DNA from 2 places in the Streptomyces sp. NPDC048258 genome. Region 1 is predicted to be linked to the other one. Evidence: riboswitches for the same ligand, from Rfam matches in the RefSeq annotation. Region 1 holds a riboswitch; the other holds the start of a gene.

Region 1 (4,363 bases):
ATGCTCGATCTCACCGGCGCAGCGCCGGGCGCAGACCATGACTCCCTCCCGACGGTGGCCGTCCCCGAGGCCGGTGCGGGATCGTCGTTGGAGAGTGTGTGGAGTGCTCGGTGGCTCATCGGTCACCAGGTCCATGTCCTGTTCAACGTCTGCGCTGCGGTCGCCGTGGCCGACGCCACCCACCATCTGCGGCACGGCGACGGCGATGCCGCCCTCACGCGGCTGGCCGATGCGACGGTGTACGTGCGCGGCTTCCCCGCAGCGATGGCCCACGCCAGTACGATCCCGGCCGACTACTACATGGCGTCGATACGCCACACCATGGCGCCTCCGTCGGTGGACATCCCGTTGAGCGGGCGCCAACATCGCGGATACAAGCTGTTCCGGGCGGCGATGAAGGACCTGCTGTCCGTGGTTCCCGACTCCTACGAGCACTTGGCAGCCCGCGCCCCGGAGCTGGCCGAGGCACGGGGTGCTCTCCTGGAAGCCGACATCGTGGACGGTGAACGGCACGTCACCCTCGCGTACTCGATGGTGCATCTGCGTCGTTCGATCGCTCAGAAGCCCGAAGGTCCCGACAACGCGGTCGCCGAACTACGGCTGATGCGCCATCGCCGGGCGGCCCAGTACGCCTCGCTGATCCGATTCGGGGACCATTACATCGCCGACGCCGTGGCCGGCCTGCGCCACTCGTGAGTCCGCGCGTCCGCCGCCCACGCCCCGGCAGGAGACCCTGATGCCCGAGACGACGCCCGACACCAACCAAAGCACCGTCGTCGCCGCAGACCGGGAGCTGGGTCCGGCCGATGCCGGCGCGTGCGAGCGGCTGGCCCGCACCCTGTGCACCCGCGGGGACGACCAGGTCGACAGCCCCGAGTGGGTGGCACGGGCCCGGGACGCCTGGGAGGATCTTCCGCTACTGCTGCGCCGTGAGGTGCGCCGGTTCAGAAGGCATTCCGGCCCGCACGGCACATTGGTGATCGGCGGCCTGCCCGTCGGTCAGGCCGCCCTGCCCGCGACACCGACCGTACCCGGCTCGGTCCAGCGCCAGGCCACCATCTCGGCGGCGGTGCTCACCATGGTGGCATGCGGGCTCGGCGAGCCCCTCGCCTACCTGGCGGAGAAATCCGGCGCCCTCGTGCAGGACGTCGTGCCCGTCCCCGGGCAGGAGACCTTCCACGGCGGGCCGGCCGTAGTTCGAACCGTGCGGCCAGGGCAGCCAGCGCGACCGGTGCGCTGATGGCAGCGAAGGGGGCACCGACGCAGCGGTGCGCGCCGGCGCTGAAGGGGAGGTAGGCGTTGCCGCGGGTCGTGAGTGCTTCGTCTCCCGTCCAGCGGTGGGGGTCGAGGCCGAGGAGAGTACCGAGGGTGGTCAGCGACTTCTGGTAGTCGTTGATCCAGATGTTGCGGCCGTTGACCACGCCGGCGACGAGTCGCTTGCCGGGGAGGCCGCCGACCGCGGCGAGGTCGCGGAGGTTGGCCTCGGCCGCGTCGATGAAGTCGAGGGCGAGCCCCTCCACGGGGGCCTTCGCCAGCACGGGCAGGGCCTCGCCGAGCCGGTCGAAGTACGAGGCCACCAGCAGCTTGGGGCGCTCGGTCAGGGCGCCGAACTCCCGGTAGGTGCGGGCGGCGGCGTTCAGTTCGGCCGGGGTACGGTCCTGGACGAGGGCGGGCTCATCCAGCTGGACCCATGCGGCGCCCGCGGCGCGCAGGTCCGCGAGGACCTGGGCGTAGACGGGCAGCAGCCGGTCGAGCAAGGTCAGCGGCTCGAAGTCGGCGGCCACGCCGGGCGCGGGCTTGGCGAGGAGCAGGTACGTCACCGGGCCGACCAGGACCGGGCGGGCGGTGTGGCCGAGCGCCAGGGCCTCCTTCAGTTCGGCGACCTGCTTGGCGGAGTCGGCCGTGAAGACGGTGTCGGGGCCGAGTTCGGGGACGAGGTAGTGGTAGTTGGTGTCGAACCACTTGGTCATCTCGAGGGGGGCCACGTCCTGGGTGCCGCGCGCCATGGCGAAGTACCCGTCCAGGGCCCCTGCCTCGACCGCCGCCTGATGGCGGGCAGGTACCGCGCCGACCATGACCGTGGTGTCCAGGACGTGGTCGTAGTACGAGAAGTCACCGGTCGGAACCTCGGTGATGCCCGCCTCGGCCAGCTGTTGCCAGTTCGTGCGGCGCAGGTCGCGGGCGGTGTCCTGGAGGGCGTCGGCGGTGACGCGGCCCTTCCAGTAGCCCTCGACGGCCTTCTTCAGTTCGCGGTTCTGTCCCTGGCGGGGGTAGCCGTACACGGTGGCCTGTACTGCCGCGGCTGCGGACTCGGTGGTCACGGAACTCTCCTTCGCGAGCATGTCTCCATGGACCCGGTGAGGGTCGAGGGTGCGAAGGGGTGCCGGAACGGGCGGACCGCCGGGTTCGCGTACGACTGGGGTACGCGACGGGGAGGATCCGCCTGAGGTGCACGCCGACCCGCCCACGAGGTCACCGGGAAACCGGGCGCGGTCGATCGCGCACGGGCAACGGGCAGGTCTTCGGACTCGCGGGCACGCCTGCCGGTCTCCCGGCGGGCACCTACTGGCCGTCGCTTCCCAGGACCGGTTCCGGTCCCAGTGCGTATGACGGCGGTCGTTCCCGCTCACCGCTGCGGGGCAGTCCCGGATTCCCACCGGGTTCCCTCTTACGACGCATCCCGCCTGGCGGACGGGGCGAACCAGCTGCGAGGCCCACAGTAGGTCGACTGACCGGGGAATGGACGCTGCTTTCCACATGTCGGACGATGAAATGAGACACGGTGGGGTGCGGCGACACCACTCGCCACACCTCCACCGTTCTTGCGTGCCTCCGGCGCACCCTCAGCCCGGAGACCTGCCGGGACCCTCAGCCCCGGCCGTATGTGTGGAACCCGCGGCCGCTCTTGCGGCCGAGCAGCCCCGCCTGCACCATCCGCTGGAGCAGCGGGGGCGGCGCGTACAGGGGTTCTTTGAACTCCTCGTAGAGGGACTCGGCGATCGCCGCGACCGTGTCCAGGCCGATCAGGTCGGCGAGCTTGAGCGGCCCCATCGGGTGGGCGCAGCCCAGTTCCATTCCGGCGTCCACGTCGGCGGCGCTGGCGTACCCGGATTCGGCCATCCGGATGGCGGAGAGGAGGTAGGGAATCAGCAGCGCGTTGACCACGAAGCCGGCACGGTCCTGGGAGCGGACCGTGGTCTTGCCCAGGGTGTCGCTGGCGAAGGCCTCGACGTCGGCGATGGTGTCCGCCGAGGTGTGGAGGGAGGAGACGACCTCCACGAGCGGCAGGACGGGGACGGGGTTGAAGAAGTGCAGGCCCACCACCCGGTCGGCGCGGCCGGTGGCCATACCCAGCCGCATGATCGGAATGGCCGAGGTGTTGGTGGCGAGGATGGCCTCCTGGTCCTCGACGATCTTGTCGAGGGCGGTGAAGATCTCCGTCTTGGCGTCCGGGTTCTCTGTGACGGCCTCGATGACCAGCTGCCGGTCGGCGAGGTCCTCCAGGTCGCCCGTGAACACGAGCCGGGCCAGGGCGTCCTCGGCGGACATCCGGTCCATCTTGCCCCGCTGGACGGCGCGCTCCAGGGAGACGGCGACACGTTCCCGGGCGGCGCGGGCGGTGGAGGCGTCCGATTCGGCGACGACGGTGTCGAGTCCGGCGCGGGCGCAGACCTCTGCGATGCCTGCGCCCATCTGGCCTCCGCCGACGACTCCGACGCGCTGGATGCGGGCCGACTGCGCGGGGGCGCTCACGCGTTCACCTGCGCGGCGGCGCGGCGGACGAGGTGGCGGGTGTATGCCTCGGGGGTGAAGAAGTCGGGGAGGCGGATCGAGAGTGCCGTGTCCACGAAGATCTCCCGTGCTTCGAGGGCGAGCGCCTGCGGGTCCTCGGCCTCCAGGGCCGCGCATTCGGCGTCGAGGAGGTCGATGACCGCCCCCCGGTCAACCCGGTCGTGGCGGAGCCATTGCCAGATCTGAACGCGGGCGATCTCGGCGGTGGCGGCGTCCTCCATCAGCCCGTTCAGTGCGACGGCGCCGCTGCCGCGCAGCCAGGCGTCGAAGTAGCGCAGCGCCACGGCCACGTTGGAGCGGATGCCCTCCTGGGTTGGCGGGGCGGAGGTCCGGCGGACGTTCAACAGATCGGCGGCGGCGACCTCGACATCCTCGCGCGTCCGCTCCAGCTGGTTCGGCCGCTCCCCCAGGACCCCGTCGAAGACCTCGCGGCAGACGGGGACGAGCCCTGGGTGGGCGACCCAGGATCCGTCGAAGCCGTCCTCGGCCTCCCGCTCCTTGTCCAGGCGCACCTTCGCCAGCGCGGCGTTGTTGGCTTCCGCGTCCCGGCTGGGGACGTGGGCGGCCATGC
Region 2 (4,363 bases), on a different contig from region 1:
GGCGACCCCTCCGCCTTCCAGCGCATCAACAGCGAGCAGTTCCAGGCCGCCACCGTCCCCGAGCCGCTGTCCCAGCAGGGCTGGCAGATCATCGACGAGTTCAACCGCGCGTTCGCCGGCCGGCCCGCCAGCGGCTATGTCGCCCCGGTCCACATCGCCACGGCCGACAACAGCCACGGCTCCACATCCTGGGATCCGGCCGGCTACCGCGAGGCGTACCGGAAGATCTGGCGCAAGTAGCGGCACGACGGCCGGCCTGGTGGGCCGTCAGGCGAGCGCCGCTGCCAGCAGCTCGGCGGTCTCGGCTACCAGCGGGTCGTCCGCTCCGGCATCCGGCCGGGGCTTGGTGGTCAGGACGGCCATGACGATGGGCGCCCCCTGCGGGGGCCACGTGATGCCCGCATCGTTGTTCGTCCCGTACCTCCCACCACCGGTCTTGTCCGCCAGCGTCCAATCTGCCGGCAGGCCGGCCCTGAAGCGGTCCGTGCTGGTCGTGTTGGCCAGCAGCCAGTCCGTCAGCAGCGCCCGGTCCCGGGGTTCGAGCGCGTCTCCGAGCACAAGGTGCTCGTAGGTCCGGCCGATGGCCCGCGGGCTGGTCGTGTCCGTCAGCCGGTCGGGCTCCGCGGAGTTCAGGTCGGGCTCCCAGCGGTCGAGCCGGGTGGTTCGGTCCCCCACCGAACGACAGAACCGGGTGACCGCGCCGGGGCCGCCCAGTTCACGGAGCAGGAGGTTCGCGGCCGCGTTGTCGCTCTGGCAGATCGTGGCGGCGCACAGCCGGCCGATGGTCATGCCCTGGGCCAGGTTCTCGGGCAGCCCGGTGACCGGCCCGTATCCGGAATCCCTCACGTCCCGCTCCGTGTAGTGGAGGTGCTTGGCGAGCACCTCTCCGTCCTGGTCCAGGTCACGGAGCACCGCCGCGACCGCGAGGGTCTTGAAGAGCGAGCACATCGGGAAGAGCTCGTCCGCCCGGTACAGCACCGTCCTGCCGTCGGCCGTGTTCCGGGCGAACACTCCCAGGCGGGCGGAGTGCCGCAGTTCGAGCGTGCGAAGCTGCCGCAGGATCTTGTCGCGCCCGGCCCGGGGGGCTGCGAATGCCGTGCCGCTGAGCGATAACCCTGCCAGCGCCGCGCCGGCCCCGACGGCCAGCACGGCGCGGCGGGTGGGGCGGACTCCTGCGAATTCCACGATGCGATCTCCACTTCTGTTCCGGTCCGTATGAGAGCGAGGACGCAACAGGAGTCCAGGTGGTTCACTCCGGCACTGGTGCCGGCTGTAGAAGCGGTAGCCGTCCGTGCCGCCCAGGCGCTCCGGGGGCCGCACACACGGCAGTTGTGGCCGGCGGGTACGGTTTCGGCATGGACGTTTCCGCAACAAGTGCGACCGCCGACAACGTGACGCCGTCGACGGTGATCAAGGACACCGCGCGTCAACAGCTGGTGAAGACGGGTGCCGGAGGGCTGTCCCTGGATGCCGTGGCGCGCGACAGCGGTCTTGCCGTCGCCGAGGTGGAAGCCGTCTTCCCGCACCGGGACGACCTGTTGACCGCGCTGGTCATCGACGCCTACAACGCGTCCGGCGCCGCGATGGAGCAGGCGGACGCGGCCGCCACGGGCGCCGGTGCCTCGGCCGGTGCGCGGCTCCTCGCGGTCACGCGCGCGCTGCGGCAGTGGTCCTTCGACAACCCCGCCGAGTTCACACTGATCTACGGCTCGCCCGTTCCGGGCTACCACGCCCCGCAGGACACGGTCCCGCCCGCCTCGCGCACCCCCGCGGTACTCGCCGGCATCGTGCGGTCGGCGCTGGAAGGCGGTGAACTCACCCCGCCCCGGCGGACGGTGCCGGGCCCGCCGCTGCTCCTGCCCGCGGCCACGGAGCTGTTCGGCGGCGTGCCCGAGGCTCCGTTCTCGGACATCCTCGAGCGTGGCATCGTCCTGTGGAGCAATCTGATCGGGCTCCTGGTGTTCCAGGTCTTCAGCCGTACCCACGACAGCGTCAGGGACGAGGCCGCGTTCTTCGACTACGCCATCGCCGTGGCGGCCGAGAGCATCGGACTCGTCGTCCCCGTGGGCGAGACGAGCGACTGAACCGTGGCCGCGGGGGTTCGGCGGGTGGTGCCGCCGAGCCCCCGCGGCCGCGTCCGCCACCCGACGCGTCTCATCCCGGTGTCCGGAATATGAACACGTCTACCCGGCCTCAAGGACGGACGCCTACGCTGGCCTCGCAGCTGGTTCGCCCCGTCCGCCAGGCGGGATGCGTCGTAAGAGGGAACCCGGTGGGAATCCGGGACTGCCCCGCAGCGGTGAGCGGGAACGACCGCCGTCATACGCACTGGACCCGAGCCGGGTCTGGGAAGCGACGGCCAGTAGGTGCCGCCTCTTGAAGAGGCCGGTGTGCCCGCGAGTCCGAAGACCTGCCCGTTGCCCGCACGCGACCGTTCGCGTGCGGATGTCCCGGCGACCTCGTGGGCGGGTCGGTGTGCATACCAGGCGGGCGTCCGCGCGTACCCATCCGTACGCGGCGAAGGCGGCCCGCCCGGTCCGTCACCCTTCGCGTCTTCGTATCCGTCTCCGGGATGCCATGGAGACATGCTCGCGAAGGAGAGTTCCGTGACAGACAAGTCCGCGGCAGCGACCGCACAGCCCACCGTGTACGGCTACCCCCGGCAGGGGCAGAACCGTGAACTGAAGAAGGCCGTCGAGGGCTACTGGAAGGGCCGCGTCAGCGCCGAAGCCCTCCGTGAGACCGCCCGGGACCTGCGGCGGTCGAACTGGCGCCGGCTCGCCGAGGCCGGCATCACCGAGGTACCGACCGGCGACTTCTCGTACTACGACCACGTGCTGGACACCAGCGTGATGGTCGGCGCCATCCCCGCCCGGCACCGTGCCGCGGTCCAGGCCGACGCCCTCGACGGCTACTTCGCGATGGCGCGCGGCACCCAGGACCTGGCGCCGCTGGAGATGACCAAGTGGTTCGACACCAACTACCACTACCTCGTACCCGAACTCGGCCCCGACACCGCCTTCACCGCCGACCCGAGCCGCCAAGTGGCGGAGCTGCGCGAGGCCCTCGCACTCGGGCTGACCGCCCGGCCCGTGCTCGTCGGCCCGATCACCTACCTCCTGCTGGCCAAGCCCGCCCCGGGCGTTGCCGCCGACTTCGAGCCGCTGACCCTGCTCGACCGGCTGCTGCCCGTCTACGCGCGGGTCCTGGCGGAGCTGCGCGCCGCCGGCGCCGAGTGGGTGCAGCTGGACGAGCCCGCCCTCGTCCAGGACCGGAGCCCGGCCGACCTGGGCGCCGCGGCCCGCGCCTACCGCGAGCTCGGCACGCTCACCGACCGGCCGAAGCTGCTGGTCGCCTCGTACTTCGACCGGCTGGGCGAGGCACTGCCGGTACTGGCGAAGGCGCCCGTCGAAGGGCTGGCGCTGGACTTCACCGAGCGGGCCGCCGCCAACCTCGCCGATCTCGCCGCCGTGGGCGGCCTGCCCGGCAAGCGGCTGGTCGCGGGCGTCGTCAACGGCCGCAACATCTGGATCAACGACTACGCGCAGTCCCTCGCGACGCTGGGCACCCTGCTGGGACTTGCCGACCGCGTCGACGTCGCCGCGTCCTGCTCCCTCCTCCACGTCCCGCTGGACGCAGCCGCCGAACGGGACATCGACCCGCAGGTCCGCCGCTGGCTGGCCTTCGCCCGGCAGAAGACCACCGAGATCACCACCCTGGCCCGAGGCCTCGCCCGGGGTACCGACGCGATCGCCGCCGAACTCGCCGCCAACCGGGCCGATCTCGCTTCCCGCGCCAACTCGGCGATCACCCACGACCCGGCGGTACGGGCCCGCGCCGCGGCCGTCACCGACGCCGACGGGCGCCGCTCCCAGCCGTACGCCGAACGGTCCGCCGCCCAGCGCGCCCACCTCGGCCTGCCCCTCCTGCCGACCACCACCATCGGGTCGTTCCCGCAGACCACGGAACTGCGCACGGCCCGCGCCGATCTGCGCGCCGGACGCATCGACACGGCCGGCTACGAGGAGCGCATCAAGGCCGAGATCCGCGAGGTCCTCGCCTTCCAGGAGAAGGCGGGCATCGACGTACTCGTGCACGGCGAGCCCGAACGCAACGACATGGTCCAGTACTTCGCCGAACAGCTCACCGGCTACCTCGCCACGCAACACGGCTGGGTCCAGTCCTACGGCACCCGCTACGTCCGCCCCCCGGTCCTCGCCGGCGACATCTCCCGCCCCGAGCCGATGACGGTCCGCTGGACGGGGTACGCCCAGGCTCAGACGGACAAGCCGGTCAAGGGCATGCTCACCGGCCCCGTCACCATGCTCGCCTGGTCCTTCGTACGCGACGACCAGCCGCTCGG

What was found. A riboswitch is a leader RNA that binds a small molecule or an ion and turns the genes downstream of it on or off. The one in region 1 is predicted to bind cobalamin.
Region 2: it holds a riboswitch for cobalamin, as region 1 does, so the genes downstream of both, metE (5-methyltetrahydropteroyltriglutamate--homocysteine S-methyltransferase) here and ACGFYQ_RS32260 (cytochrome P450) in region 1, are expected to answer to the same signal.

What each region holds. Positions count from the first base shown of each region.
Region 1 covers NZ_JBICZH010000018.1:140,317-144,679, forward strand. The annotation lists gene ACGFYQ_RS32255 (hypothetical protein) at 1-696, shown strand, start outside; partial or broken gene ACGFYQ_RS32260 (cytochrome P450) at 1,101-2,321, opposite strand; cobalamin riboswitch at 2,496-2,721, opposite strand; gene ACGFYQ_RS32265 (3-hydroxybutyryl-CoA dehydrogenase) at 2,869-3,753, opposite strand; gene aceB (malate synthase A) at 3,750-4,363, opposite strand, start outside.
Region 2 covers NZ_JBICZH010000016.1:166,143-170,505, forward strand. The annotation lists gene ACGFYQ_RS30630 (substrate-binding domain-containing protein) at 1-240, shown strand, start outside; gene bla (class A beta-lactamase) at 268-1,185, opposite strand; gene ACGFYQ_RS30640 (TetR-like C-terminal domain-containing protein) at 1,356-2,084, shown strand; cobalamin riboswitch at 2,209-2,433, shown strand; gene metE (5-methyltetrahydropteroyltriglutamate--homocysteine S-methyltransferase) at 2,607-4,363, shown strand, end outside.